4 regions of the Streptomyces sp. CA-288835 genome follow, and region 1 is predicted to be linked to each of the others. Evidence: riboswitches for the same ligand, from Rfam matches in the RefSeq annotation. Region 1 holds a riboswitch; each other region holds the start of a gene.
The links. Region 1 has a riboswitch for cyclic di-AMP ahead of ACQEVY_RS06905 (M23 family metallopeptidase). Riboswitches for the same ligand answer to the same signal wherever they lie in the genome.

Region 1 (7,471 bases):
CGAGCACCGCCTGGTGGCCGTCGTCGAGGACAACAGCCGGGCCGCCGGCGTGGGCGCGGCGGTCGCCCTCGCGCTGGGAGATGCCGAAGTCGACGTGCCCGTACGTCGGTTCGGGATTCCGGAGCAGTTCCTCGCGCACGCCAAGCGCGGGGAGGTGCTGGCCGACATCGGCCTCACACCCGTCGAGATCGCGGGACGGATCAGCGCGGGTCTGGCCACCCGGTCAGCGAGCCCGGATCGCCCGGAGGCCGAACTCGCCGCCGCCAAGGTGCACGCGTCCAAGGAGAAACAGGCATGACCGCCGAAACCCCTTCGCCGTCCGGGGACTTCGACCTCGGCAAACTACTCGCCGGGCGTGCGGGCGAACGCTACGAGCTGCACGCCCGGCACCTCAACCACCAGCTCCCGCGCATGCTCCACACCATCGGCTTCGACAAGTACTACGAGCGGGCCGAGGGCGCGTACTTCTGGGACGCGGAGGGCAACGAGTACCTGGACATGCTCGCCGGGTTCGGGGTGATGGGCCTGGGGCGCCATCACCCCGTCGTCCGCAAGGCGCTGCACGACGTCCTCGACGCCTCGCTCGCCGACCTCACCCGCTTCGACTGCCAGCCGTTGCCGGGTCTCCTCGCCGAGCAACTCCTCACCCACAGCCCGCACTTGGACCGGGTGTTCTTCGGGAACAGCGGTACGGAAGCGGTCGAGACGGCGTTGAAGTTCGCGCGGTACGCGACCGGGAAGCCGCGCGTTCTCTACTGCGCGCACGCCTTCCACGGGCTGACCACCGGCTCGCTGTCCGTGAACGGCGAGTCCGGGTTCCGCGACGGCTTCGCACCGCTGCTGCCCGACACCGCGGTGCCGCTCGGCGATCTGGACGTACTGGAAAGGGAGTTGAGGAAGGGGGACGTCGCCGCTCTGATCGTCGAGCCGATCCAGGGCAAGGGCGTCCATGAGTCGCCGCCCGGATATCTGCGCGCCGCCCAGGAGTTGCTGCACCGGCACAATGCGCTGCTCATCGCCGACGAAGTGCAGACCGGGCTCGGACGGACCGGAGACTTCTACGCCTACCAGCACGAAACCGGAATCGAACCCGACCTGGTGTGTGTGGCGAAGGCGCTGTCCGGAGGCTATGTGCCCGTCGGCGCGACCCTTGGCAAGGACTGGATCTTCAAGAAGGTCTACTCCTCGATGGACCGCGTCCTCGTGCACTCCGCGAGCTTCGGCACCAACGCACAGGCCATGGCCGCCGGCCTCGCCGTGCTCTCCGTGCTGGAGAACGAGGAGATCGTCGCGAACGCCCGTGCCATGGGAGAGGAGTTGAAGTCCCGGCTCGCCGCGCTCGTGGACAAGTACGAGCTGCTCAGTGAGGTACGCGGCCGGGGGCTGATGATCGGCATCGAGTTCGGCAGGCCCAAGTCGCTGAAGCTGCGCAGCCGTTGGACCATGCTGCAGGCGGCACGCAAGGGGCTGTTCGCGCAGATGGTGGTCGTACCGCTGCTCCAGCGGCACCGGATCCTCACGCAGGTCTCGGGCGATCACCTTGAGGTCATAAAGCTGATTCCGCCGCTGATCATCGGCGAACGGGACGTGGACCGCTTCGTGGACGCCTTCACCGATGTGATGGACGACGCGCACAACGGCGGCGGGCTGATGTGGGACTTCGGCAAGACGCTGGTGAAGCAGGCGGTGGCCAACAGGTAGGGGTGCCGCGCCTTCGGTGCTTTCGGTGTTTGCCTCGTAGGCAAGGGATTTGCCGGTGAGGCAAAGCTCCGGCTGAATGGAGGCATGAGCCCCGCCGAGCCGGGGGCGGCCGAAGAGCCGTCCGCCGAGCTGCCCTCCGTCGCGCCGCAACTGCGTGAGCTGCGGCGCCGCGCCTCCCTCACCCTGGAGGCCGCCGCCCGCGCCGTCGGACTGTCGCCCGCCCATCTCTCCCGTCTGGAGACCGGGCGGCGCCAGCCTTCGCTGCCGATGCTGCTCGCGCTCGCCCGTACTTACGGTACGACGGTCTCGGAGCTGCTCGGCGAGACGGTCCCCGAACGGGACGCGGTCGTCCGCGCCGCCGACATGGAGCCCACGCAGGCGGGCGGCTGGACGTACTGGCAGGCCGGCGCGGCGGGGCGCGGCATGCAGTCCCTGCGCGTACACGTCCCGTATGGAGCGCAGGGCGACATCGTGCGCGTCCACCCCGGCGAGGAGTGGCTGTACGTCCTCAAGGGAGCGCTGCGGCTGCGCCTGGGGGACACCGCGCATGCGCTCACGCCCGGCGACAGCGCACACTTCGACTCGCTGACCCCGCACCGGATCGCCGCCGCGGACCGGGACGGCGCCGAACTGCTCTTCGTGCACACCCTGTTGCAGAGCCCTACGGCAGCGCTGTGCCTCGGCCCGACGACTCCTGGAGCGACTTCATGAGGGACATGGAAGAGAAGTTCCCGCGTGCTCTGTGGGTGCGGCTCATCATCTACGTGGCCGTGGGGCACCTCTTCGCGGCCTTCATCTATCTGCTGTTCACGCTGGGCGCGCAGAACCAGTAAGCAGTTCAGGAGGCGTCGGAGCGGCGGACTGACGGTCAGTCTGCCGGGAGGTCAGTCGAGGAAGCGTTCCCGGAGTCGCTCCCGCGTCTTCGGGGTTACGTGCAGGCCCTGTTCCAGGTAGGTGTCGACGTCGCCCCAGGTCTCCTCGATCGTTTCGAACGCTGCCGCGAGGTACTCGGCGCGCGCGTCGAAGAGCGGGCTGAGCAGCTCCATCACCTCGGGGGAGTACGCCGAGGACGCCGAGCCGCTGCGGCGCACCTTGTAGCGGCGGTGGGGGGCGTTCGACTTCAGGTAGTCCGCCACTATGGCCTCGCGCTCGACGCCCAGGGCGAGGAGCGTAATAGCTATGGACAGGCCCGCGCGGTCCTTGCCCGCCGCGCAGTGCATCAGCGCGGGCACGCTGTCCTCGGCCATCGCGTGCAGTACGTGGGAGTGCTCGGCCGTGCGCCCCTTGATGATCGAGCGGTACGACACGATCATCCGGTTCGCCGCCTTGCCGTCCGCGAGGATCATGCGCAGCTGGTCCAGATCGCCGTCGCGGACCATCGTCCAGAACTCGGCGCCGTGTGCCGGGTCGGTCAGCGGCAGGTTCACATTCCGCACGCCCGGCAACTCGACGTCGGGCCCCTCCAGCTTCTTGTCCGCGTCATTGCGGAAGTCGAAGATCGTGTGCAGGCCCAGTGAGGCGAGGAACGCGGCGTCCTCCTCGGTCGCGTGCGCGAGATGGCCGCTGCGGAACAGTCGTCCGGGCGCCACGCGTCGGCCGTCCTCGGTCGGCAGGCCGCCCACATCCCGGAAGTTGCGCACTCCGGTCAGCTCGGGCTCGGTCGACGGGACCTGCTGCGTCACGGGGGCTCCTCCCAGTCGGCGGCCGACGCTGTTGTCGGCGGGGCGCGCTCTCGACCATACGACATGCGTTCGTGGGCCATTCAGTTGTCCACAGGCGGTGCCGGGGCGTTGTCCACAGGCGGTACGGGCGAGGCGCGGACGCCTGCGATGATGTTGTGCTTGAGCGAGCTTGTTCGGATCTGTGAGGACTTGATGGTGGAGATCGGCAAAGACGGTCGTACGTGGCTGCTTTCGGGGCCCACGAGCAGTTATGCCCTGCGGCTCACGGACCAGGACGAGCTGCTGCATCTGCACTGGGGGCCGCGCATCGAGCTCGCGGACGCCGAGGCGCTGGCCGCGGCTCCCGGACCGAAGTACTGGCCCTTCGAGTCCCCGCTCGACGGGCACGAGGAGTACCCGGTCGAGGGCGGCCCCCGCTTCGTACGGCCGGCGCTGTCCGTGCGGACGGACGAGCGGCGCGGCACGGAGTGGCGCTTTGAGGCGTACGAAGTGGATGAATCCGATGAATCGGACGGGGTCGAACTGCGGCTGCGGTTCTCCGACTCCGGGCTCGGCATCACGCTGCACTACCGGATGCGCCCCGCCAGCGACGTCGTCGAGCGCTGGGTGACCCTCGCCAACGAAGGGCCCGCCCTGGAGGTCCTGCGCGCCGACTCCGCGACCTGGACGCTGCCGGAGCGCGAGGGCTGGCGGCTGTCGCAGCTGCACGGGCGCTGGGCGGCCGAATCCCAGCTCGTACGAACAGACCTCACGTACGGCGAGAAGGTCATCGGCAGCCGGCGCGGTCACACCGGGCACCAGCATCTGCCGTGGGTCGCGCTGGACGTCGAGGGCGCGGCGACCGAGGAGCACGGCGAGGTGTACGGGTGCGCGCTCGCTTGGTCCGGCTCCTGGCGGATCGCCGTGGCCCAACTCCCGGACGCGCGCGTGCAGATCACCGGCGGCGCCGGGTACGACGAATCCGGCCTGGTGCGGCTGGAGCCGGGCGAGAGCTTTGTCACCCCGGTCTTCGCGGGGCTGTGGAGCGATGGCGGCTTCGGCGGGGCGAGCCGGGCCTGGCACGCGTACCAGCGGGCGTATGTGATCCCGGACGCGGACCAGGACCGGCCGGTGCTCTACAACTCCTGGGAGGCCACGGAGTTCGACATCTCCGAGGAACAGCAGCGGGCGCTCGCCCGGCGGGCCGCGGCGATGGGCGTGGAACTGTTCGTGGTCGACGACGGCTGGTTCGGGAAGCGGACCAGCGACCGGGCCGGGCTCGGGGACTGGACGCCCAACCCCGACCGCTTCCCGGCCGGGCTCAAGCCCCTCGCCGACGACGTGCACGCCCTGGGCATGCAGTTCGGGATCTGGGTCGAGCCGGAAATGGTCAATGCGGACAGTGAGTTGTATCGAGCGCATCCCGAATGGATTCAGTACCAACCAGGACGAAAGAAGACAGAGCTGCGTAATCAGCTCGTACTGAACGTCGCGCGCGAGGACGTCCAGGAGTACCTGTGGGAGCAGCTTCACGGGCTGCTCTCCAGTGCTCCGATCGACTACGTGAAGTGGGACTTCAACCGCTGCTTCACGGACGCCGGCTGGCCCGGGGAGGCGTACCCGCAGCGGCTGTGGGTCGACCATGTGCACGCCCTGTACGGCCTGTTGGACCGGCTGCGGGCCGCGCACCCCGGTGTCGCCTTCGAGTCCTGCTCCGGTGGTGGCGGCCGGATCGACCTCGGTGTCATGGCGCGTACGGACCAGGTGTGGACCTCGGACAACACCGACCCGCTCGACCGGCTCGCCATCCAGCACGGTTTCAGTCAGATCCACCCGGCGCGGGCCATGGCCGCCTGGGTCACCGACAGCCCCAACAAGCAGCTCAACGGGCGCGTGAGTTCGCTGCGCTTCCGCTTTGTGAGCTCCATGGCCGGAGTGCTCGGGGTCGGTGGTGACCTGACCGAGTGGAGTGACGAGGAACTCGCCGAGGCGCGGGACTGGGTGGCGCTCTACAAGGAGATCCGGCCCGTGGTGCAGCGTGGCGGCCTCTACCGACTGCGGGCACCGGAGGGCGGGCTGAGCGCCGTGCAGTACGTCCATGAGGACCAGGTCGTCGTCCTTGCCTGGCTCCAGGCTCAGCGTTACGGCGAGCCCGTGGCGCCCGTACGGCTGCGGGGGCTCGACCCGGTGGCGACGTACGAATGCCTCGAAACGGGCGAAGTGTACAAAGGTGCCGTGTTGTTGCATCACGGACTTCGGACCGGCCTGCGCGGGGACCTTGATGCGGCAGTTTTCCGTCTGCGTCGCATCTGAGAGTTGTGTCCGTATTGGAGTGCCTTCATTCCAACTCGCTCTGGAATGGGCACTCCTGAATCCGTGATGCGTGAGCAGCGTCATATTCGTGACGGTCCGCTGTCGCCATGTTCACGTAATTCAAGCGCGTTTACAGGGGATTTCAGCAAAGCCGGAGAGCGGTGATTCACGGAGCGTGACGGCGATTTCGGTCAAGGATCAAGAGAATGGGGCACATAGGCAACCCAAAGCTTGTCCCTGCGCGTCTTATTCGCTTACGTTCACGACCAATCCAGGCGGACGCCTAATCCTGCCGCCGCCTGGAATCCGCACACCGATCCGTACACGGCAGGAGCGGGGGACCCACAGGTACAACGCCTGATCCGGTCTCCGGAACAGGCTTGGGGTAAAGCTGCGCGAAAGCGCGGCCGGGCATCTCCAGCTCGCACCCGACAGCTCACCTCGCAGGCGCCGGAGAGGAATTCGCCATGCCCGCGAAGGGTAAGCACCGCCGCCCGAAGTCCGCGCGTTTCACCCGCTCGATCGCCGTTGCCTCAACAGGCGGCGCCGCTCTCGCACTTCCTTTGCTGGGAGCCGCCGGCGCACAGGCCGCGACTCCGCAGAGCGCGAACGCGTCTGTTTCCGACAAGGCCGAAACTGTTTCCCAGAAGGCCGTTGAGTCCGCTCCGGTCGCCGCTCAGAAGAAGGCCGCGACCAGGACGTACGAAGTAAAGACGGGCGATTCTCTCTCGAAGATCGCCAACGCCCAGAATGTCAGCGGTGGCTGGAAGAAGCTCTACGCCGACAACCGCCAGGTCGTCGGCAGTGACCCCGGGCTCATCCACCCGGGCCAGAAGCTGACGATCGGCAAGAAGGCCGCCGCGCCTTCCGGCGCCAACGAGGCCAAGGCTCCCCAGGCGGCCGCGGCCCCCAAGACGGCCGCGGCCCCCCAGGCACCCGCGAAGAAGGCCGAGCCCGCCAAGGCCGCCGAGGCGCCCAGCAGTTCGAGTGGCTTCACCATGCCGGTCGACGGCGCGACCGTCAGCACGCCGTACCGGATGTCGGGCGGCATGTGGTCCAGCGGCTACCACACCGGCGTCGACTTCGCCGCCGCGACCGGCACGTCGCTCAAGGCTGTGGGTGCGGGCACTGTCGTCTCCGCCGGCTGGGGCGGCGCGTACGGCAACCAGGTCGTCATCCAGCTCAACGACGGCCACTACGCCCAGTACGCCCACCTTTCGTCCCTTTCCGTCTCACAGGGGCAGTCCGTGACCGCCGGTCAGCAGATCGGTCTCTCCGGCGCGACCGGCAACGTCACCGGCCCGCACCTGCACTTCGAGATCCGCACCACGCCGGACTACGGCTCGGACGTGGACCCGATGGCGTTCCTGCGCTCGCACGGCGTCTCCGCCTGACGCCACCTGAGCGCCGCCGCGGGCGGATCGCGTCTCCCTCTCACGCCGAAGGCCGGACCCCTGATCCCCGGGTCCGGCCTTCGGCTTGTTCGCGGGGTCGACAGAGGTGGCGGGCTGCCGTCAAGATCTCCGGGCAAGCGCTTTCTGTCCCGCCCTGACGCCAGCCGAGGAGACGCTCCATGACGACCCGCAGAGCCTTCGGAGCCCTGGCGGCCGGTGCCGCCCTCGCGGCCGTGGCCCCCGCGCACACAGCGAGTGCGCATGCCTCGAGCGCGTCGGCGGGCCACCGCCGGGGACGGCTCATCGCCCGCGACGACTTCCGGCACGGACTGGGGCAGTGGGCAACGGAGTTGCAGGAGGGCGGCAGGGTCACCGCGTCCGGCGGGGTCATGGAGATCGAGG
Region 2 (7,471 bases), 4.6 Mb from region 1:
GGTGGGACGGATCCTGCCCGTCGTGATCTGGGCGCTCGGAGGCGTCCTTCTGGCCCGTTTCTCACTGGCCACCGCGGTACGGGTGGCGGACAACTCCTCGGCAACGGCGGCGATGCGCCGTTCCTGGACGCTGACCGGTACGGCACGTCTGTACACCACCGGGATCTTCCTGCTGGGCACGCTCGCGGTCGCCGTGGTCTTCAACGTGCTGAAGTGGCTCGGGACGTATGTGGCGCACTGGGCGGGGCTGCTCATGCTGGCCACCACCGAGGACAACGTGTGGGTCACCGGCGTCCTCGTCATCATCACCCCGGTTGCGGTGGCGCTTGTGCTGCTGCCCTTGGCGCTGGCGCCGATGGGCGTCCTGCTCGCGTGCCTGCGCGAGCGGCTCGACGGCGGCACGGGAGAGGTTCGGCTGCCGTCCGGTGCCCCGGTCGGATAGTGCCCGCGCTAGGGGTGCGAGAGCCGAGCCAGCCGCTCGGGTGGGCCGACGGGTGAGTGGCCCAGCGAAAGCTGAACCTGACCTGTCCCTCAGGCTGGGCCGACGGTCGGGGTGTCTGGGGCAGGGCGTTCTCCGAGACGCACCGTCAGCCCTCTGGCCCCGCCGACGCCTTGGCGCAAAGGTACGGACGCGCGAGCAGCAAGCCCGTACCCGTAATAGCGATGCCGAAGTAGACCGGCGCCAAGTGGACGAAGTCCGTGTAGTGGATCACGCTGTGCACCACGACCGCCGGCAAGAAGCCGGCCGCCGCAGCCGCAGTCAGCGTCCAGAACACCCACGCCTCGCCCCGCCGCCACCCCCACGCGCTGAGCAGGACGATGGCCACCGCGGCGGACATCAGGGCGCCGCCCAGCCCCGCCCGGTCGTGCGCGACGAACGGCACAAGCCGGGGGTTCAGGGTTTCCAGCGCCTCCGCGCTCGTGCCCAGGAAGGTCAGGTCGGTCGGTACGAAGACGCCGGTCAGGCCCACCACCGAGATCACCGCTCCGCCGATGAACAGGCCCGCTCCCGTGACGATCAGCAGGAGTTGGCCGGTCAGGGCCCGTCGGCGTTCCGGTTCCGGGCCCTCGGGGGGCAGGTGCCAGCGTGGTGTGTGCGGGGTGCGGCGGACCGCGGCCACGAACATCGGGAACAGTACGAGGGCAGTGGCCGTGTGCAGGGGTTCTACGAAGCCGGTGGCCAGGAAGTAGAACAAGGTGGGGAAGCCGATCGCTCCCGAGAGCAGGTACACCTCGCGGGCCCAGGGCCAGCCGCGTCGGATGCCGCCCACGGCGAGGCCGGTGTAGAGGGCGCCGATCGATGCCATCGTGCCGGCCATGGTGATCCGGTCGTGCTGGAGGAAGTGGACGAGGTGGTGGTTGGCGGCGTGCAGTTGATGCACCGTCATGCCGAGGTAGTCGCGGTCGTACCAGAGCAGTACCGGCCCGAGTGTGATCGCCGCGGCGCCGAGTCCGGCGCCCGTCATACCGAGCCCGACGAGCAGCGCCCACCACCAGGCGGGCCAGCGGCGCGGATCGCGGCCGACGTCCCGTAGCCGCGGAGGGGGCGCGGTGGGCGTGGCCGCCTCGGTGACCCGTGCGAACCAGCCGGGTCCGGCCTCGACCAGCACCTCGGGCCGGGCCAACACGACGGCGCCCGGCTCCTCGAGCGCGGCGGCCGCGGCGGTGACCGACGGGTCGGACACGTAGACCAAGTGCGGGTCGTCGCCGCTGGTGAACCTGTCACCGTACGGGTCGGACACATGGACGCCGTCCGGGTCGTCGCCGCTCGTGAACCCGTCGACGTACGGCTTGAGGGCGGCCTCGGTCTCCGGATCGCCGGTGCGGACGACCAGCGGGATCGAGCGGCCGGCAGCGGCCTTCCGTACGGTCTCCACATCGGCCGCCGAGACAGGTGACACCTCGACGACGCCGGCCCCGAGCGGGGGCATGGCCCGTACCGTGTCGCGGGCGAGCGAGGGCGGGACGGTTATGCCGAGGCGGACGGTCACGGGTACGCCGGCGATCTCACCGGCGAGGCGCTCAGGCGGGTGGCGGTGGCCGAACCCCCGGGCGATCAGCCGTGCGCCGGCGGGACGGGAGCCGATCGAGGCCAGCAGCCGCAGTGCGGTGCGCTGCGAACGGCGACGGCCGAGGACAGCGGCGGCCGCGCCGCGCAGCGGGTGATACGTCCAGTCCGGCATCAGTCGCCCTTGCTCTCGCTCTCGCCCTTGTTCTTGCTCTCGCTCTTCGTCGCGGTCGCCGGGTCAGCGGGCGCCGTCCAGCCGAGCACCGGCGTCATCGAACGCAGCGTCGCCCGCGTCGGCGTCAGCCGGGCGGCCGTGTCGCGCAGCAGCACCGCGGGCGGCCACGCCAACTGGCCGACTGCGCCGAGGCGGGCGGAGCGGCGCGTGATTGCCTGGGTTCGCGGGCGGCGCAGCAGGTCGTACGAGCGGAGTGCGGCGCCAACGTCCGGGGTGCCGTCGAGGCAGTGGGCGAGGGTGACCGCATCCTCCAGCGCCTGGCATGCGCCCTGGCCCAGGTTGGGGGTCATGGCATGGGCCGCGTCGCCCAGCAGCGCGACCCGGCCGCGTACGAAGGTGGGCAGCGGCGGAAGCTCGTACAGGTCGTGCCGGAGCACCGCCTCCGTGGGGACGGCGGCCAGCAGGGCGGGCACGGGATCTGGCCACGACCCGAACCGGCGCAGCAGTTCGGCGTGCTCGGACGAGGACGAGAGCGAGGGCGAGGACGAGCCGGAGGCCGCTCCCTCCGGCAGCGACGCCGTCGCGAAGCAGTACATCCGCCCGCCCGGCAGCGCCGTGTAGCCGAACCTCTCTCCACGGCCCCAGATCGCCGCGCCCTCGGAGGGCGGCTCGGCGAAGGGCTCGGTGACCATGCGCCAGGCCGGGTAACCGGCGTACCTGGGGCCGGCCGCGTGAGGCCACAAGGTGCGGCGGACCGCACTGCGCAGCCCGTCGGCGCCGACCACGACGTCGGGCCGGGACCCGCCCCCTGTGCCCCCGCGGTGATCGACGACCAGACCGTGGCCGTCGTCGCGGACCGCGGACACCTCGCTGCTCGACCGCAGGCTGTCGGCGGGCAGTGCCTCGGTGAGCACCCGCAACAGGTCCGCGCGGTGCAGGACCACGAGGGGTTGGCCGAAGCGGCGCGCCAGCTCCGCGTTGTCCGTACGGGACAGCCAGCGGCCCCGGCGGTCCCGTACGCCACCTGCGGCCTCGACGGCGCCGAGTGCCCGTACGTCGTCGGCCAGGCCGAGCACCTCAAGCGCGTGCAGCGCGTTCGGCCACAGCGAGATGCCGGCGCCGATCTCGGTGAACTCCGGGGCACGTTCCAGGACTTCGACGCGCCAGCCCCGGCGGTGCAGGGCGATGGCCGCCGCGAGGCCGCCGATTCCGCCGCCGACGATGGTCGCGGCGCGCTGCGGCATGGGTCCTCGCTCTGCTTTCGGGCGTCGCCCGGTCAGGTGGCCGTCGATCCGGTGCCTGAGCGGCATGCGACGCGGCGCAGGTCCGCAGGTCCGGCTGGGAAGCGCCTCATCGCAGCATGGCGGCAGTCGCCTGTCAACGTGCCTAGGGGCCGACCGGCAAGGGGTTCTGCAAGCCCCGCCCCGGACCGCCCCCAGGAACGCGCAATGCCCGAGTTGCCTACATTGCCGCTTTGTTCAGTCTTAGTGGTACTTGATCGCGTGAAATGGGTCACGTGCGGATGGAATGGGCGTTGAAGGCGCACCTCGACAACTTCTGCTTTGCAGAACGTAAGTTGAGAGTCGCGTTCCGGAATAATCGGGCGATTTGCCCCTCGTTTTAGCGAGTTCATAAGGGGCGCACCGGGATTTCGAGGCTTGTTTCGGGTGTGTGCTCTCGCATACGTTCACGTCTCGATCCGGACGGAACGCCTAATCCTGCCGCCGCTCCGGAACCCCATTCGTCCACGCGCTACGGCAGGAGCGGGGGACCCAGGTAAGTCGCCGATCCGGGCAACCGGAACGGCTTGGGGTGAAGTCGCGCTCCCCGCGCGGCCGGGCAGCTCCCGCCCGAACCCGACAGCTCACCTCGCAGGCGCCGGAGAGGAATTCGTCATGCCCGCACGAGGTAAGCACCGCCGTACGAGAGTCAGCCGCATCGCCCGCGCCTTCGTCCCCGTAGGAACGGGTGGCGTCGCGCTCGCGCTCCCGTTCGTGGCGGTGAGCGGTGCCCACGCCGCCCAGCCGTCGGGGCAGGTCACGCAGGTCGCGCAAGCCGCCGCTCCGCAGGTAGAGCTCGTCACGCACAAGGTGGCCAAGGGCGACACCTTGACCAAGATCGCCAAGAAGCATGGCACGAGCGGCGGTTGGCAGGGGCTGTACAAGGCCAACCGTGCGGTCATCGGGAACAACCCGTCGATGATCAAGCCGGGTCTCACGCTGACGGTCGGTACGAAGAAGGCGGCCGCGAGCCCGGCGGCCGCCAAGTCCGCGGCGCCCGCCGCTGCCACGCAAGCCGCCGCGAAGACGTACTCGAACGACCTCGACGGCTGGATCAAGGAAGCCCTGGACATCATGGCCCAGCACGGGATTCCGGGCTCGTACGACGGCATCCACCGCAACGTCATGCGCGAGTCGTCCGGGAATCCGCAGGCCATCAACAACTGGGACTCCAACGCCGCGGCCGGCACCCCGTCCAAGGGCCTCCTGCAGACCATCGACCCGACCTTCAGCGCCTACCACGTGCCCGGCACGTCGACGGACCCCTTCGACCCGGTCGCCAACATCGTGGCCGCCTGCAACTACGCCGCCGACCGATACGGCTCGATCGACAACGTCAACGGCCCTTATTAAGAACGGCCCTTATCAAGAGGGATCGGGGCCCGTATCGGGCCTGAGCAGAACACCGGCCCGGGTACCAGGTACCCGGGCCGACGCACACCCGTCAACCGAGCTTCGCGTTCTGCTTCTTCAGGATCATCGCCGGGATCTTCGTGTCGCTGGGGTAGCCCTTGGAGATGGCCGAGCCGTTCACTGAGAAGTAGACGGCGACGACGTCGGCGCTGCGTACGGCCGCGCCGTGCACCGTATGCGTGACCCCCCTGAACGTCATCGTGGACTTGAAGGCGAGGGATTCGTCGCCTGCCGCATCGGTCTTCTCCGCGGTGACGGTGTCGTGCTTGCCGCTGTTGCCGTTCGCCTTGGCCGTGAAGCCGGCGCCGCAGGAGTCCACCGCCTTGGAGAGGCCGGCCATGGCGGACTCCGCCTTGCCCTCCTCCTCGTAGGCGTTGAGCGTTATGTAGTTGGACGGTTTGGTGAGCGGGTTGATCGACGCGAAATGGGTGAGGAAGGCCTGCGGTTCGCCCAGCGGGAGCTGGTTCATCGCGTACGCCAGTGGGGCGCAGACCTCTTTGTCGAGGGTGACCTCGTCCTGAGACTTGGCGAAGGCGTACTCCGGGTCCAGGTCTGCCTTCGCGACTTCGTAGTCACCGCCTATCTCGGCCTGGGTGACCATGAGCTTCGCCAGGCGATCAGCCGGGTTCGGCCCCTTCGAAGGGGTGGCCGAGGCCTCAGGTTTGGGCTTGTCCGCCGCCGCGTCCGTCTCCGAGTCACCGCCTCCGCAGGCGGTCAGGCCGGTGAGTACGGCTATGGAGAGGGCGCCGGCGGTCAGGGCAGCGGATCTCTTCATTCCTCTTCCTTTCCTTATCGATGGCTGCCGGTGGAAGCAACTGCCCTACTGGCCGGGGAACTTCCAGATGAACGGCTCCCCGTCCTCCTCCGCCCAGCGGACCTCCATCTCCTTGGCGTTCGCCGGGATCAGGTACGAGTCGCAGAAGGTGTGGCTCTCGCCCGTCTTCCAGCTCTCGACGTCGTACGGGTCCTCGCAGCCGGGCGCGTCGTCGGCGGCGCCGATGAGCAGGGTGCCCCGCTTGCCGTCCGCCCAGATGCTGGTGCCGTCGGCCGCGTCGGAGTCGGACGTCAGGGCCGGGCCGCCCTTGTGCGTGAACTTGAGGTGCGCGACCGCGAGCACCATGCCCTTGGCCTCCGCCTTGTCCTGCACCAGTTCCTGAGCCTCGGCCTCGGTGCCGACGTCCACCTTCATGGCGGTGATGTCGTACGTGACCTTGCCGTCCTCTTCCTCGACCTTGCCCTCGGCGCTCTCGCCCGTGGCCATCTCGCCACCGGAGGCCGCCTCGGCCGGAGTCGCCGCCGCCTTCGCCTTGCCGGCGGGCTTCTTCGCGTCGGCCTTGTCCTCCCCGCCGCCGCACGCCGTCAGCGCGAGCGCGAGAACGGCGACGGGCGCGGCGACGCGCAGGGCGGTTTTCTGGTGCAGCAAGACAAGCTCCTTGTGGGTGTTGTGATTGTGGGGGGATCTACTCGCGCAGGCAGCACGGCGGCGCGGCGCCACAACGGCACGGCACCACAGCGGCATGGCCACAACGCGGAACAGCCACAGCGACAGCCACAGCCGCGGCACAGCCACACAGCGCTACGCGGTCGGAGGTGCCGATTGCGATGCCGGTGCTCTACGGGGCTGCAAGCCACCGGAGTTGCACCAGGAAAGGCCCAACTGCTCGTCGGGCAGACGACGTTCCCCGTGCGCGGACCCGCTCGAACTCCCAGCGGAAACGCGATCAACAGATCCTGGGGTACCGCCCCTCACACTGTCAACAAGGCTGAACACTCACCGTCACCGGAGGCGCGAGCGTGCGGTCGCGGGGCGCCCTCCGACCTGGAAGGTCATCCCCCGGCCCACACCGCCCGCTCCTTAACGCGTGAGTAATTCGTGCAGGAACGGTGGCCTCCGCATGGCGATCACGTGTCTCGCGGGCGTCACGCCGTTCGCGCTCGCACAGCGAAACCTGCTCAGCAAGGCCCGTACTCAACGGGGAACCAACCGGCCTTCGTTGCGCGTGGATAACGTCGAGTCCTGTGAGGTTCGCGATCGTTGGCGCGCCTTGAGGGGCTTATGCGCCCCTGATACGGTGCGATGACTTGACACTCATTCCAGCACTCAAGTCGCTGGTTATTCGGCCAGGTCGGGCGGTACGTCCGATGCCGAATGGAGTGTCCCAAATGACGGAAACCTTCTTGGGTGTACGGGGAGCGGTTGCGTGAAGATCCAAGAGCGTACGGGGGCGGGTAACAACCGTTCCGCGGCGCCGGCTCAGCCGGCCATGGGTGAGCGTCTTCCCACGCCACCTCGCGAGCGCAAACCGGCACTCGCCGCTCTCGCCGTGCTGCTCATCCTGGTCGGCGCGCTGGGGGCGACGATGCTCGTGCTGCGCGCCGGGGATCGTATTGAGGTCATCCAGGTGAAGGAGGGCGTCGACATCCAGGCCGGCGAGTCCGTCTCCAAGAGCAACGTGACCTCTGTATTGGTCAATGCGGATTCCGACGTCAACTACGTCGAGTGGTCCGAGTTCAACGCCCTCAAGACGCTCAAGGCCAAGTCGACCATCTACGGGGGCTCCGTCGTCGTCGGCGAGATGTTCGGCAAGTCCGCCT
Region 3 (7,471 bases), 2.4 Mb from region 1:
ACGCGGCCTGCATGAGCCCCGAGCAGTCAAAGGCATCGGGCCCGGTGGCCCCCCACACATACGGGCTGCCGAGCTTCTCGTACGCGTACGAAATGGCGGCCGCAGCCCGCGAGTTGGGTGCTCCGACAGCCGATCCTGGTTCCGGCGAGGCGGAGGAGCGCGAGGCGCGAGCCGTGGCGGCGTCATCCGCGCCGATCCGCGCGCGCTGTTCATCCGTCAGCCGGGACAGAAGCCGCCGAGCCTCGCCCAGCTTCCCGGTGACCGTCTTCTTGTGCCGGTTCAGCGCCGCCTGCTGGGACTTGAGCGAAGCCAGCTCGACATGGGCGGCCCCACGCAATTGCTCGATCTCCCGCAGCTGGCCCCGTACGCGCGAAACGGTCGAGGCCTGCCGACTGCCGGCGCGTTCGGCGAACGCGGCCTCGTCCAGGTACTGATCGGGCTCCGAGGAGAGGAAGAGCCGCAGCGCGGGGTCGAGGCCACCGTCCCGGTACTGCGCGGCAGCCACCGAACCCAGCGCGTCCCGCTCGGAGTTGAGCCGCTCCGTCCGGCGGGCGGCCTCGTCCTGGAGGGAGTCCACCCGGGCCTCCGCCTTGTCGGCCTTCTCCTTCGCCCCGTTGTACTTCTCGGTGGCGACCTCCGCCTCCTGGTACAACTTGTCGACCTTCGCCCGCACCTGCTCCGGCGTCAGCCGCGGCTCGGCGTAACCCGCCCCGTCGAATGAGGTCGCGCTCGCCGCGCCCGCCAGGGCGATCGTGAAGGCGGTACGGGCCGTATTGCCACCGAGCGAGCGCTGTCTTGGCTTGCGGTGCGCTGCCACCTGGACACACTTCCTTCCCGAACGGGCCGGTCACGCGTCCGGCGGCGGCCCGCACAGGGGGAGCGGGACGCCGCCGGATCTTCTCGGCGGTGATGTCCGGCTGCCGCCCCTGGTCCGGACGGCGGGTGGGAGCCGGTCACCTGGGGAAGGACGCTAAACCTGAGCGTGCGCGCCTGGTAACGGCATGTACGGAACTGTCGTCAGTGCGCCGCGTGGTGACCGTATGCGATCGTGATCCTGGCCTGGAGCCGCCAAGTTGACGCGGGGCGTTGACCGATGCCGGGGTCGTAGAGGTCCGAGCGGCGCGGCGGTGCTATGGGGCCGTCAGCGGCCGTCGGCGTCCGTCAGGGCCCCGTCAGGGCCCGTACGGGGCGCCCCCAGGCGCCCGGGGCGGTGTGAGGCCGTATGCGAGCCCCCGGTTAGGCTCCGGCTTCATGGACGTACTCATCCATCTCTTCGTCGCGCTGCACATCATCGGTATCGCCGCACTCCTTGGCGGCTTCTTCACCCAGATGAAGGCGATGGGCGGGGGCACGGCCCGCTTCGGCCCCGCGATGCTGCACGGCGCGTTCACGATGCTCGTCACGGGCGTGATCCTGGTCGGCCTCAACCAGGCCGACGACCAGACGGTCAACAACATCAAGATCGGCGTCAAGCTGGCGCTGCTGATCGTGATCCTGGGCCTCGTGTACGTGAAGCGGGACGAGGAGAAGGTGGACAAGGGCTCGTTCGGTCTGGTCGGCGGGCTGACCACCGCCAACGTCTTCATCGCGGTGCTCTGGACCTGACGGCCCGAAGGTCCGCGAAAACGGCCTCATGGGGAGCCTCGAAACACGGCCTCATGAAGAGCCCCAAAAACCCAAAAACGGCTCACGCGCGCGTGCACCCCGAAATGGGGTCCACGCGCGCGTGCCTCACGCCGGACGGACCACGCTGTGGACCGGCATGTAGTAGATCGACTCCTCGCGGACGTACGCACCGGGCTTCGGGGCGTGGATCATCATGCCGTCGCCGAGGTAGAGGCCGACGTGGCTGATGTCGTCGTAGAAGAAGACGAGGTCTCCGGGCTGGGCGCTGGCGACCGAGACCTGGGTGCCGGTCTTGACCTGGTCCCAGGTGGTGCGCGGGAGGGTGACGCCGGCGGCCTTCCAGGCGGCCTGGGTGAGGCCGGAGCAGTCGTAGGAGTCCGGTCCTGAGGCGCCCCAGACGTACGGCTTGCCGGTCTGGGAACGGGCGAAGGCGAGTGCCTTCTCGCCCTTGGCCGTCGAGGCGCCCGCGGAAGTGCCCGTGCCGGTCGAGGTCCCCGCGCCGGTGGAGGGCGCGGGAGCCGGCTGGGCCTGCTGCTGTTGGCGGCGCTGCTCCTCCGCGGCCTGCTGCCGCGCCAGTTCCTCCGCCTTGCGCTGGGCCTCCTCGCGCTGCTCCCGCTCGATCGCCGCGAGCCGCGCCTTCTCCTCGGCGGTCAGCTGCGAGAGCAACTGGCGGGCCTCGGCGAGCTTCCGCTGAACGGTCGCCTTGGACGACTTCAGCGTGTTCTCGGTCTGGGTGAGCGACTGAAGGCTCTCGGAGGCCTCCTGACGCATCTGCGTCATCTCGGACTGCTGCGTCGCGTAGTCGTCGACGGCCTGCTGCTGGCGGCTGGTCAGCCGGTCCATCAGCTGGTTCTGGTCGAAGTAGTCCTGCGGGTTGTCCGCGAGCAGCATGGCCGCGGTGTCCGGGGCGGCGGTGCCCGTGCGGTACTGCGCGGTGGCGAACGTACCGAGTTCCTCGCGTGCTTCGTTGAGCTTCTGCGTGCGGGAGGCGACGTCGTCAAGGAGGTTGTCGACCTTCTTGCGCTGCTTGCTGGTCTTCTCCTTGGCACCGTTGTACTTCTCGGTCGCCGTCTCCGCCTGCGCGTAGAGGTCGTCGACCTTCTTCTGGACTTCGTCGAGACTGGGCTTCGGCTCCGCGGAGGGCGAGGCGTTCGCGGTCTGCGACAGGAGGGCCACCGAGGTGAGAGCGGCGGTGGCGAGGGCAGGGGTCCGTATGCCCTTGGGATTGGACGACCGCGCTTTGCGGTGTGGCGCCACGAAGGCGACTCCTTCCGTGCTCCGCCTACCGAGTTAGCTGTCGGGTTCGGGCGTGTGCTTCGGAAGGTTTGCCCTACGGTCCTTGTCCCCTAAGGGAGTTGGACCGATTCACCCCAAGGTCGGTGGGTCCCCGGCTCCGGGTTGCCACAAAGGCGTACCGGACTCGGCGGGAGCCGCACGGCCCGGCGACGTTCGCCGGTGGGGGTCGAGCGGCCCACTGCGAAAGCTAACCAACTCGTGTGGCTCCTGTGAAGGTTGATGAGCGAATTGTCCGATACGTTTTCGTGACCTTAGCCTCAGTCTCCATGATCCGTCGCCGACCGTGACGGGACGGTCCTGGAGGGTGAGAGAAATCCGGGCGGGCCCTCGGCAGTCTCGTACGAGCGGAGTTCTCAGGGTTTTCCCGGACAGCTTTTCAGGGCGGCGGCGAGCTGTCAGTGGGGGAGCCTAGACTCGGAGAGCGATGAGCAGCCTCTTTGATGACAGCTTCCTGGCGGACCTCAAACCCTCGCGGGACCACGAGGAAGAGCCCCCGCCACCGCCCGAGGACGAGCACGTACCGGAGCAGGTTCCGGACGATCTGTTCGGCGGGAAGTTCGACGTGCCGCCGGACCGGGAGGCGTACTACCGCGATGGTGCCCCCCGTCCGCATGTGGACGCGGCCGCGCTCCTGGAGGGGCTGAACGACAACCAGCGCGCGGCGGTCGTGCACTCCGGCTCCCCCCTGCTCATCGTGGCCGGTGCCGGTTCCGGCAAGACCCGTGTGCTCACACACCGGATCGCGTACCTGCTCGGCGAGCGCAAGGTGCATCCCGGCCAGATTCTCGCCATCACGTTCACCAACAAGGCCGCGGGCGAGATGAAGGAGCGCGTCGAGCACCTCGTCGGCCCGCGTGCGAACGCGATGTGGGTGATGACCTTCCACAGCGCGTGCGTACGGATCCTGCGGCGCGAGTCGAAGAAGCTCGGCTTCACCTCCTCGTTCTCGATCTACGACGCCGCCGACAGCAAGCGCCTCATGGCCCTGGTCTGCCGCGACCTGGACCTCGACCCGAAGCGGTTCCCGCCCAAGTCGTTCAGCGCCAAGATCTCGAACCTCAAGAACGAGCTGATCGACGAGGAGGACTTCGCCGCCCAGGCGAGTGACGGCTTCGAGAAGACCCTCGCCCAGGCCTACGCGATGTACCAGTCGCGGCTGCGCGAGGCGAATGCCCTCGACTTCGACGACCTGATCATGACCACGGTCAACCTCCTGCGCGCCTTCCCGGACGTCGCCGAGCACTACCGCCGCCGCTTCCGTCACGTGCTGGTGGACGAGTACCAGGACACCAACCACGCCCAGTACGCCCTCGTACGTGAACTCGTCGGCACCTCCGAGCACCCCGTGGACGTACCCCCGAGCGAGTACGACGTGCCGCCCGCCGAGTTGTGTGTCGTCGGTGACGCCGACCAGTCCATCTACGCCTTCCGCGGCGCGACCATCCGCAACATCCTCCAGTTCGAGGAGGACTACCCGGACGCGACGACGATCCTCCTGGAGCAGAACTACCGCTCCACACAGACGATCCTGAGCGCCGCGAACGCGGTCATCGAGCGCAACGAAAGCCGCCGCCCCAAGAACCTGTGGACCAACGCGGGCGCAGGCGCGCGCATCACCGGCTACGTCGCCGACACGGAGCACGACGAGGCGCAGTTCGTCGCCGACGAGATCGACCGGCTGACGGACGCCGGTGAGGCGAAGGCGGGCGACGTCGCCGTCTTCTACCGTACGAACGCCCAGTCCCGTGTCTTCGAAGAGGTCTTCATCCGCGTCGGCCTGCCCTACAAGGTCGTCGGCGGCGTGCGCTTCTACGAGCGCAAGGAAGTCCGGGACGTCCTCGCGTACTTGAGGGTTCTCGCCAACCCGGAGGACTCCGTACCGATGAGGCGGATTCTCAATGTCCCCAAGCGGGGCATCGGCGACCGGGCCGAGGCGATGATCGACGCACTCGCCTCGCGGGAGAAGATCAGCTTCTCGCAGGCGCTGCGCCGCGTCGACGAGGCGTACGGCATGGCGGCCCGCTCCACGAACGCCGTCAAGCGGTTCAACACGCTGATGGAGGACCTGCGGACCATCGTCGAATCGGGCGCGGGCCCGGCCACGGTCCTGGAGGCCGTGCTCGAACGCACCGGCTATCTGGCCGAGTTGCAGGCCTCCACGGACCCGCAGGACGAGACCCGTATCGAGAACCTTCAGGAACTCGCCGCCGTGGCCCTGGAGTTCGAGCAGGAGGCCGGCGAGGGCGAGGCGTCAGGTGGGCTTTCCGACTTCCTGGAGCGTGTCGCGCTCGTCGCCGACTCCGACCAGATCCCCGACGAGGAAGAGGACGGCTCCGGCGTCATCACGCTCATGACTCTCCACACCGCCAAGGGCCTTGAGTTCCCCGTGGTGTTTCTGACCGGCATGGAGGACGGCGTCTTCCCGCATATGCGCGCCCTCGGCCAGACCAAGGAGCTGGAGGAGGAGCGGCGGCTCGCGTACGTCGGCATCACGCGCGCGCGGGAGCGGCTGTATCTGACGCGGTCCTCGATGCGGAGCGCCTGGGGGCAGCCCTCATACAACCCGCCGTCCCGTTTCCTGGAGGAGATCCCGGACACCCATCTGGAGTGGAAGCGGAAGGGGTCCATGGGAGCGGTGGCCTCCGGCCCCGCGGCGGGTGTGGCGGCTTCCCTGTCCTCCTCGCGCTCGGCGGCCTCGGGCGCGTCCGGTTTCGCCACGCGGCGGGGCGGTGCCACGGAGAAGCCGGTGGTGTCGCTGGCGGTGGGGGACCGGGTCACCCACGACCAGTTCGGGCTCGGCACGGTGGTCGGCGTGAAGGGCACGGGGTCGAACGCGGAGGCGACGATCGACTTCGGGGACACCAAGCCGAAGCGGCTGCTGCTGCGGTACGCGCCGGTGGAGAAGCTGTAGCCCTACGGGCTTGGTGGCCGAGCGACAGGGCGGGGCGGTTCTTTTACGCCGTCACGTCGGGTTGAGGCCGTGGCTGCGGAGCCACGGCAGGGGGTCGATCGCGTCGCCGCCGCCAGGGCGTACCTCGAAGTGGAGGTGCGGGCCCGTCGAGTTGCCGGAGTTGCCGGAGTACGCGATCGGGTCGCCGGCCTTCACCTCGGTCCCGGAAGCGACCTTGTAGGTGGAGAGGTGGCAGTACCACGTCTCCGTACCGTCCTTCGCGGTCACGATCGCCATGTTTCCGTACGCGCTGTTCCACTCCGTACGGACGACGCCGTCCGTCGCGGCCATCACCGTCGTGCCGTACGAGACGGGGAAGTCGATGCCCGTGTGCACGGACATCCAGTTGATGCCGGCCTGGCCGTAGTAGGCGCTGAGCCCCTTCTGCTCGACCGGCACCGCGAACTTCGGACGCAACCGCTCCTTGCGCGCCGCCTCCGCCGCCGCCCGCTTCTTCTCGGCCTCCTGCTGGGCCTTGAGATCGATCCGCTCCTGCGTACGGCTCGCCCGGTCGGCGAAGTCGTCCGCGTCCGCGGTCAGGCTCTCGAGCTGGGTGTCCAGCTTGTTGTTGGCGGTCGCCGGCTGCACAGCCGTCGTGCCGGTCGCGGCCGTCGTCTCGTTGCTCTCGTTCCCGCCCCCACTGCCCACGGACGCCGCCGCGATCCCGGCCACGCCCATCACACACGCGGACGGCACGGCGACCGTCAGCAGGGCGGAACGCTTGGGTGGGGTACGGCGGCGGGAGCGGGATGCGGCACGGGCCGCGGTGCGGGAGCCCGGGCGGGGGGCCGGGAGGACGGCGGTGGCGTCCGGGGCGGGCGCTTCGGGGCCGTCGAGGAGAGGGAGTTCGTCGTGGCTGCCGGTGCTGATACCGGCGCCGGTGTCCGAGTCCAGGTGGTCGTCGGAGGGGGCGAATTCGTCCCCTATGGCGGCCTGTTGGTCGTATGTGACCTGCTCGAAAATCGCTGTGGCCTGCTGGTCGTACGACTCGTGCGGCGCGCGTTGGTCGTACGACTCGTGCTGCTCGCCCCCGTCGGAGTTCCAAGCCGTGGCGTCGTACGCACCCGAGTCGAAGGTCTGCGTGTTCCACTGCTGGGCCTGGTCGAGCGGTTCGGCCTGCAGCCAGGCGTTCGCGTCCCACTGACCGCTGATGTCGGGGCCTGTGGACTGCGCCGGGATCCCGATGAGCGGCTGCTGAACGGAGGTGTCCGTCCACAGGCCGGTCGCGTCATGGCCGCCGGTGTCGTACGCGGCGTGGTGCTGGGCCGCGTACGCGTCGTAGTTCAGCGTCTGATGGCTGCCGGTGAACGTGTACGAACCCGTGCCGCCGCTGCCCGGCAGATCGCCGAAGAGGGGATCGGTCTCGAAACTCGTCGTGGCCTCGAAGGGCGGCGCCGCGCAGGCGCCCGGTGTGCCATAGGTGTCGTAGATGCCGGTGGGTGCCGCGTCAAAACCGGTGGCGGCGTAGGCGTCGTACGTGGTGAAGTCGCCGTGCTGGACCCCATGCTCGCCAAACGACGCAAAGTGCGTCGAGGCGGCTTCGGGAGCCGCGGCCGGGGGCGGCACGGTCCCCGACGGGTGACGGTCGTTCACCAACTT
Region 4 (7,471 bases), 4.0 Mb from region 1:
CCGACGCCAACGTCCCGACCTCCATCCGCAGCGGCGGCGTCCCCGTCGTCCACGGATCAGCTTCGGAGCTGGATTCGATCCTCGACGACTGGCTGGCCACACACGCGGAGGGGACCGCCTGCGTCATCGCCGCCCCCACATCCCGTACGACATCCGGATCCCGTACGACATCCCCGGCGACGTCCCGATTCCACACGGCGTCGCCCCGCGTCCGCTCCCTCACCCCGGAGCTCTCAAAGGGACTCGAGTTCGACTTGGTCGTCCTGATCGACCCGGAGCATTTCGGCGAGGGCATCGAAGGAGCCGTCGACCACTACGTCGCGATGACCCGGGCGACCCAGCAACTCGTCATCCTCACCACTACCTGACGCCCGCACTGGAATCTACGAGCACTGCTGGCTGGACGACCGCCGCCGCCACGGCAGGTCGTCCGACGCGGCCTTCCCCCCGTCCCCCTGAAGCGCCGCCGCAACCCCCGTGAAGATCTCCTCCAACTGCCCCACCTGCTCCTCGGTGAGGTGCTCGAACAGCGCCGTGCGCACCATCTCCACATGCCCCGGCGCCGCCCGCTCCAGCACCGCCATCCCCTCGTCGGTCAGGACCGCGAGGCTCCCGCGCTTGTCCATCTGGCAGTCTTCGCGGCGTACGAGACCGTCCTTCTCCAGGCGGGTCACGGCGTACGTCAGCCGGCTGCGGGTGATCTTCAACGCCTGGGCGAGATCCGTCATCCGCAGCGTGCGCCGCGGAGTCTCGGAGAGGGCGGACAGGATCGTGTAGTACAGGTGCGGCATACCGGCCTCCTGTTGGAGCTGCCGGTCGAGCGCGTCCTCCAGGAGGTAGGAGGCGGCGATGTACGCGCGCCAGGCGCGTTGCTCCTCGGGGGTGAGCCAGCGGGTCGTCATGCCACCATTGTAGGTACTGTTTAAAAATTGAACCACCATTGGCCCAGTACGAGCGGAGAGTACGCCCCATGCCCCACCCTTACGTCCTGTTGTCCGCGGCCGTCTCCCTCGACGGCTACCTGGACGACACCGGCCCCGAACGGCTGCGGCTCTCCGGCCCCGCCGACTTCGACCGGGTCGACGAGGTGCGGGCCCACTCCGACGCGATCCTGGTCGGCGCGGGCACCCTGCGCGCCGACAACCCCCGCCTCCTGGTCAACTCCGCCGAGCGGCGCGCGGCCAGGGTCGCGGAAGGCCGCCCGGAGTACCCGCTGAAGGTCACCGTCAGCGGCGGCGGAGACCTGGACCCGGCCCTCAACTTCTGGTCCACGGGCGGCGAGAAGGTCGTGTACACGACGGACCAGGGCGCCCCGAAAGCCACCGCTGCCCTCCGCGGCCTGGGCGTCGACGTCGTCCCCGTCGGCCCGGAGCTCGACTGGCCGACCGTACTCGAGCACCTTCACGACGTACGAGGCGTACGGCGGCTCATGGTCGAGGGCGGCGGGCGCGTGCACACACAGCTGCTCCAGGAGGGCCTCGCAGACGAGCTGCAACTCGCTCTCGCGCCCCTCCTCGTGGGGCAGCCGGACGCCCCCCGGATGTTCGGACCCGGCGGCTACCCGGGCGGGATCCGCAACCGGATGCGGTTGGTGGAGACGCGGCCCGTAGGCGATGTGGTGCTCATGCGCTACGTGCCCACGGCGCCCGGAGCGGGCGGGCTCGCCTCCGCCGCCGACCGTCACTGGCTGGAGATCGCCTGCGAGCTCGCCGCCCAGTGCCCGCCCTCGCGGACCGCGTTCAGCGTCGGCGCGGTCGTCGTCGCCGCGGACGGTACGGAACTGGCCCGCGGCTACTCCCGCGAGTCCGACCCGGTCTCGCACGCCGAGGAGGCCGCGCTCGCGAAGCTCGACCCGGCCGATCCGCGCCTGCCCACCGCCACCGTCTACAGCAGCCTGGAACCTTGTGCCCGCCGCGCCTCCCGGCCCGCCCCCTGCGCCCGGCTGATCCTCGACGCGGGAGTACGCCGCGTGGTCACCGCCTGGCGCGAGCCGGACACGTTCGTCCGGTCCGCGGACGGCAGCGGTCTGCTGGCCGCCGAGGGCGCCGAGGTCGTCGTACTCCCGGAATACGCGGAACGGGCCGCCGAGCCCAACCGCCATCTGCTCGGTTGAGGGTCGGTGGAAGGCAGGGTGCCGGCTCGGTTAAGAGCGGGGAGCGAAAACCCGTGTGCTGAGCGTCCCGCGGATGGCGTACACTGGTCTTACCGACGCGGGGTGGAGCAGCTCGGTAGCTCGCTGGGCTCATAACCCAGAGGTCGCAGGTTCAAATCCTGTCCCCGCTACTGAACACTCAGGGCCGGAACCTACGGGTTCCGGCCCTGAGTGCTTTCCGGGGTTCCCGCCGGTCCTGTCCCGATGGCAACGCTCACCCACTCGGCCCGCACAGGTCGCCCCCCGACCACCCGCCGGGAACCCTGGACGGAGCGCGGTGACGCGGTGAAGGGCAGGAGACCAGTGGCGGGGCCCGGAGAAGTGGAGACTGGCGGACGGAGCGTCGCGTACCTCCGCACCCTCGTCCAGGCCCTCCCGGTGCTGCTGATCATCGCGGGCGTCTGCTACGACCTCCTCACCCCTCCTCCCTTCACCGCGGTGCCCTTCTTCACGGTCGCCCCGCTCATCGCCGCGCCCCTCTCCACCTTCGCCAACACGCTGCGCACCGGAGTCGTCTCCGTCGCCGCCCTGTCCCTGCTGCACATCAGGGGCGACTTCGACGTGGGCGCCGCCACCGAGGTGGCCACCGCGACCGCGGTTGCCGTGCTGGCGCTCGCCATCAACCGCCTCGTGCGCCGCAGTGACCAACGTCTCGCCTCCGCCCGCGAGATCGCGGAGGCGGCCCAGCGCGCCGTACTGCCCGAACCGGCCGAACGGATCGGCGGGCTCGACATCGCGGCGCGGTACGAGGCGGCGCAGGCGGACGCGTTCATCGGGGGCGACCTGTACGCCGTGCAGGACACCCCGCACGGCGTACGGCTCGTCGTCGGCGACGTACGCGGGAAGGGCATGGGCGCGGTGGCGGCCGTGGCCGTGCTCATCGGGGCCTTCCGGGAGGCCGCCGAGCAGGAGGCGACCCTGGAGGCGGTGGCGCAGCGGCTGGAGCGAGCACTGGTGCGCGAGGCCGCCCGGCGCGGCGGCCTCGAGGCGTTCGAGGGCTTCACCACCGCCGTACTGGCCGAAATCCCGCACGCCGACGCCGTCGTACGCCTCGTCCACCGCGGCCACCCGGGGCCGCTCATGCTCTACGGCGACGGCTCGCTGGACACGCTGAAGGACGAGGACCCCGCACTGCCGCTCGGGATGGGCGAGTTGGGCCCGTGGCCCGACCGGGCGCAGGAGGTCCCGTTCCCCGCCGGAGCCACCCTGCTCTTCTACACGGACGGGGTGACCGAGGCCCGGGACCGGCACGGCGTCTTCTTCGACCCGGCGGACAGGCTCGCGGGCCGGACCTTCCACGGACCCCGGGCGCTGCTGGCCACGCTCGTGGAGGAAGTCGTACGGCATACGGGAGTCGGCGGCGCGACGGACGACATGGCGCTGCTGGCGGTCCGGAGACCGTGAGGGCGACTGGTGAGGCGGACGCATGATGCCGGAGGCGGCGTCGTATCACCTTCCGTAGTCGGACGAACCCACTCCGCATAACAACTGAAACATTGTCAACAGCAGTCACAGCAGTGAATTGGAGCTGAGTCACGATCAACTCGCCCGATTCATCCCAGTGATGACCTGAAAGTCCAGGCCAAGACTGCCAACGAATCTCCAGAACAGCTTGGAATCCAGGGCCTGCCTCTATTAACGTTCGATAACGCAGCGCGGTCGTCCCAGCCGACACAAGAGTCGGCTCCGTGCGCACGCGCCGAATCCCGCAAGGGAACCGGGGAACCACCAACTTGGGGTGAATCGGGCGTTGTTCCGGTGGAGACACCGTGAGCAACGCGCGTAGGAGACCTTCCTGCTCCGAACCCGTCAGCTAACCCGGTAGGCGGAAGGAAGGAAAGGAGTGCGCCTACGTGGCGTCCAACCGGCCTGCCCCCCAGACTTCGTTCGCGCCGAATGAGGAGCCCGACACATTCGGCTACGGCAAACGCCAGGACGAGGAGACCTGGGAGGAGTGGAACCCCTCTGAGGATTCCCTCAAGCCCGTACGCGGCAGGCACCGCGTCGGCAAGCAGCGCGGCGGAGGCCTCGCACGCAGCTCCACGGTTCTGGGCGTCGGCGTCATCGCCGCCGTCAGCGCGGGCGGCATGGCCAGCGCGAACACCGGCAAGCCGCCGGTCTCGATCACGCTTCCCGACCTTCCGCTGATCTCGGGCGACACGGACGAAGAGCCCGGTTCCACGACTCCGCTCACCCACGCCGGTCTGAGCACCGCGGACGCCGAGCAGGGCAACTCCGACGCAGGCGAGGCCCTGCGCGCCCGCATCATCCTCCAGGCCGAGCGCCAGCAGGATCAGGTGGACCAGGAGGCCCGGCAGGCCGCGGCGACCGCCGCCGCGAAGAAGGCCGCCGACCAGGCCGCCAAGGAGCGGGAAGAGGCCAAGGCCAAGGCCGAAGCCGCCAAGGAGAAGGCGGCGGAGGAGGCCCGGCAGAAGGCTGAGGCGGAGCGCCTCGCCGAGCTCGCCAAGAGCTTCGCGCTGCCGACGTCCTCGTACACCATCACCTCGACCTTCGGGCAGTCCGGCGCGCTGTGGTCCTCCGGGACCCACACCGGCCTGGACTTCGCCGCTCCCTCGGGCACGCCGCTCAAGGCCGTCCACAGCGGCACCATCACCGAGGCCGGCTGGAACGGCTCGTACGGCTACCTCACCAAGCTCAAGCTCGACGACGGCACGGAGGTCTGGTACGCCCACCAGTCCTCGATCAGCGTCAGCGTCGGCCAGAAGGTCAGCACGGGCGAGGTCATCGGCCGCGTCGGCGCGACCGGCAATGTCACCGGGGCGCACCTCCACATGGAGGTCAAGACGTCGGGCGGGGATGGGATCGACCCGATGGCTTGGCTGCGGAGCAAGGGGCTCAACCCGTAAGTCCTGCAAGATCTTTGACGCCATTCGCTTTCGGACGAGAAGCGGGTGGCGTCTTGGTTTTCGCCTGGTTCCGGGCTGGGCGGCTTTGGTGAAGCCCAGTGCGGTACCGCGCCCGCTTGAGGGGCCGCAGGCCCCGATAGGGGCGCGGGGCTGCGTCGATTTGCGGCTCCGCCGCGTGGGCGCGACCAGCCCCCACCGGCCCGCAGCCGAATCACTGCACCTCCAGCGGAGCGCCTAGTTCCGGTAGGGGTTGTACGCCGGGTAGGGCGACGCCTGCCCGTACGAGTTCCCGTACGTCGGCCACGGCGGCGGCGCCGGCGGCGGAGCCGTGGCCCGGGCCGCGTACGCCAGCGCGGGGCGAGCCAGCTCACGGCGGGCCCAGAGCTCGTTGAGCAACTCCCGTTCCCGTACGACGAAATCGGTGCCCGCGCGGCCGCGGCGCCCCCGGTGGCGGAGGAACGCGAGAGAGGTCGCGTACGCCTCGTACTCCGCGACCGCCCGCCCCGCCGGGCGGCCGCCGTGATGCGTGGCCCACTCGCGGGCCAGCCTCCGCGCCTTCATCGAGCCCAGCACGAACGGCTCGGGAACCGTCAGCCAGCCCGCCATCGCGTACGCGGGCAGTTCGGTGCGGATCGTGCCGAGTTCGCGCTGCCGGGTCCAGATGGCCAGCCAGGTCAGCAGGCCGAACGCGGGCACCATGAAGGCCGCGTACACCGCGAAGAAGCCGTACGTGCCGAAGGTCGACGAGCCGTTCCAGAGGGCGTGCATGCCCATCGCCAGCAGCAGGCCCGTGAAGGGCAGGAGCACGCGTCGTATGTGCTGGCGGTCCGCGGAGAGCGCCGCGATGCCGAAGCCGATGCCGGTGAGCACGGTGAACAGCGGGTGCGCGAAGGGCGACATGATCACGCGTACGAAGAAGGTGGCGGCGGTGACGGAGGCGATGCCGCCGTCGCCGCTCAGCTGGTCGGTGCCGAAGGCGGTGCCGAGGTAGAGGATGTTCTCGGTGAACGCGAAGCCGGTCGCGGTGACTCCGGCTATCACTACGCCGTCGACGATGCCGGTGAAGTCCCGTCTGCGGAACAGGAAGACGAGTAAGACGGCGGCGGCCTTCGCGCTCTCCTCCACGATGGGCGCTATGACGGTCGCGCCGATCGTGTCGGCGCTGGAGGGGTCCGCGGTGGCCGTGGCTATCCAACGCGTCGCGAAACTGTTCGCCACGATCGCGATCAGCGCCGCCGCGCAGGCCCCCCAGGCGAACGCGAACGTCAGGTTCCGCCAGGGGCCCGGCTCGACCCGGTCCAGCCAGCGGAACGCGGCGATCAGCAGCGGGACGGGCAGCACGGCGAGGCCGAGGCCCACCAAAAAGCCCTCGGTGCCGGTCTGTTCGCGGACCAGGGCCAGGATGACGAGACCGGAGAGGGCGAGCAGGGTGATCAGCGCGCCGTAACGCACCCATCTGCGGCGCCACCAGTGCGTATGCCGCCGGGTGCCTCCGACCGGGGTGCCGGGGGGTGGGGGGTACGGCGGGTACGCCGGATACGGGGGACTGGTGGCCACAACATCGACCCTAACCAGGGAGGGGGTGGGCACGCGACGGTACGTTTGCGCCCCGCTGGGTTCGCTGGGTTCGGGATGGCTTATGGGGTGCTGCGTCGGGCGCCGTTTGGGGTGCGGTGCGGCACGCGGTGGAACAGCAGGTCGTGCACCACATGGCCCTTGTCCAGGCCCTGGCTCTCGAAACGGGTCAGCGGACGGAAGTCCGGGCGGGGCGCGTAGCCGCCGTCCGGCTGGGTGTTCTCGAAGTCCGGGTGCGCGCTGAGGACTTCGAGCATCACCTCGGCGTACGGCTCCCAGTCCGTGGCACAGTGCAACAGCGCACCGGGCTTGAGGCGGGACGCGGCGAGCGTGAGGAAGTCCGGCTGGATGAGGCGACGCTTGTGGTGACGCTTCTTGGGCCAGGGGTCCGGGAAGTAGACGCGCAGTCCGCTGAGGGAGTCGGGCTGGAGCATCTCCCTGAGCAGGATGATCGCGTCACCGTTGGCGACCCGGATGTTGGACAGCCCGTTCCGGTCGGCGAGATTGAGCAGGTTCCCTTGGCCCGGGGTGTGCACATCGACGGCGAGGATGTTCGTGTCCGGATCATCGGCGGCCATCTGCACGGTGGCCTCGCCCATCCCGAACCCGATCTCCAGCACCACGGGCTTGTCGTTCCCGAACAGATCGCTCAGATCGATCGTCCGCCGCCCATCGATATCCAGCCCCCACTTGGGCCACAGCCGCTGCAAGGCGTCCGCCTGCCCATGGGTGACCCGGCTCCGGCGCGGCTGAAAGCTACGGATCCGGCGCTCGAAGTGGGAGCCGGCCGGGTCGGCGCGGGGGCCATCGGGGAAACGGGGTTCGCCTTTGGCACGGGGGCGGGAGCGGCGCGGCTCTTCGGTGTTTTGACGCTCAG

Region 2: it holds a riboswitch for cyclic di-AMP, as region 1 does, so the genes downstream of both, ACQEVY_RS27660 (transglycosylase SLT domain-containing protein) here and ACQEVY_RS06905 (M23 family metallopeptidase) in region 1, are expected to answer to the same signal.
Region 3: it holds a riboswitch for cyclic di-AMP, as region 1 does, so the genes downstream of both, ACQEVY_RS17430 (NlpC/P60 family protein) here and ACQEVY_RS06905 (M23 family metallopeptidase) in region 1, are expected to answer to the same signal.
Region 4: it holds a riboswitch for cyclic di-AMP, as region 1 does, so the genes downstream of both, ACQEVY_RS24945 (M23 family metallopeptidase) here and ACQEVY_RS06905 (M23 family metallopeptidase) in region 1, are expected to answer to the same signal.

Annotation. Positions count from the first base shown of each region.
Region 1 is NZ_JBNJMW010000001.1:1,504,665-1,512,135, reverse strand. Features, by position in the region: gene dxs (1-deoxy-D-xylulose-5-phosphate synthase) at 1-298, shown strand, start outside; gene ACQEVY_RS06930 (aspartate aminotransferase family protein) at 295-1,701, shown strand; gene ACQEVY_RS06925 (helix-turn-helix domain-containing protein) at 1,786-2,412, shown strand; gene ACQEVY_RS06920 (DUF6126 family protein) at 2,409-2,534, shown strand; gene ACQEVY_RS06915 (tyrosine-protein phosphatase) at 2,586-3,383, opposite strand; gene ACQEVY_RS06910 (alpha-galactosidase) at 3,576-5,675, shown strand; cyclic di-AMP (ydaO/yuaA leader) riboswitch at 5,977-6,140, shown strand; gene ACQEVY_RS06905 (M23 family metallopeptidase) at 6,143-7,069, shown strand; gene ACQEVY_RS06900 (DUF6250 domain-containing protein) at 7,249-7,471, shown strand, end outside.
Region 2 is NZ_JBNJMW010000001.1:6,060,339-6,067,809, forward strand. Features, by position in the region: gene ACQEVY_RS27645 (hypothetical protein) at 1-442, shown strand, start outside; gene ACQEVY_RS27650 (hypothetical protein) at 588-2,183, opposite strand; gene ACQEVY_RS27655 (FAD-dependent monooxygenase) at 2,183-3,427, opposite strand; cyclic di-AMP (ydaO/yuaA leader) riboswitch at 3,924-4,074, shown strand; gene ACQEVY_RS27660 (transglycosylase SLT domain-containing protein) at 4,079-4,816, shown strand; gene ACQEVY_RS27665 (hypothetical protein) at 4,908-5,651, opposite strand; gene ACQEVY_RS27670 (hypothetical protein) at 5,697-6,299, opposite strand; gene ACQEVY_RS27675 (hypothetical protein) at 7,078-7,471, shown strand, end outside.
Region 3 is NZ_JBNJMW010000001.1:3,884,064-3,891,534, reverse strand. Features, by position in the region: gene ACQEVY_RS17440 (NlpC/P60 family protein) at 1-817, opposite strand, end outside; gene ACQEVY_RS17435 (hypothetical protein) at 1,252-1,605, shown strand; gene ACQEVY_RS17430 (NlpC/P60 family protein) at 1,732-2,883, opposite strand; cyclic di-AMP (ydaO/yuaA leader) riboswitch at 2,891-3,062, opposite strand; gene pcrA (DNA helicase PcrA) at 3,347-5,833, shown strand; gene ACQEVY_RS17420 (M23 family metallopeptidase) at 5,885-7,465, opposite strand.
Region 4 is NZ_JBNJMW010000001.1:5,506,963-5,514,433, forward strand. Features, by position in the region: gene helR (RNA polymerase recycling motor ATPase HelR) at 1-368, shown strand, start outside; gene ACQEVY_RS24925 (MarR family winged helix-turn-helix transcriptional regulator) at 384-902, opposite strand; gene ACQEVY_RS24930 (dihydrofolate reductase family protein) at 971-2,113, shown strand; tRNA gene ACQEVY_RS24935 (tRNA-Met) at 2,210-2,283, shown strand; gene ACQEVY_RS24940 (PP2C family protein-serine/threonine phosphatase) at 2,357-3,556, shown strand; cyclic di-AMP (ydaO/yuaA leader) riboswitch at 3,840-3,995, shown strand; gene ACQEVY_RS24945 (M23 family metallopeptidase) at 4,006-5,019, shown strand; gene ACQEVY_RS24950 (PrsW family intramembrane metalloprotease) at 5,254-6,576, opposite strand; gene trmB (tRNA (guanosine(46)-N7)-methyltransferase TrmB) at 6,657-7,471, opposite strand, start outside.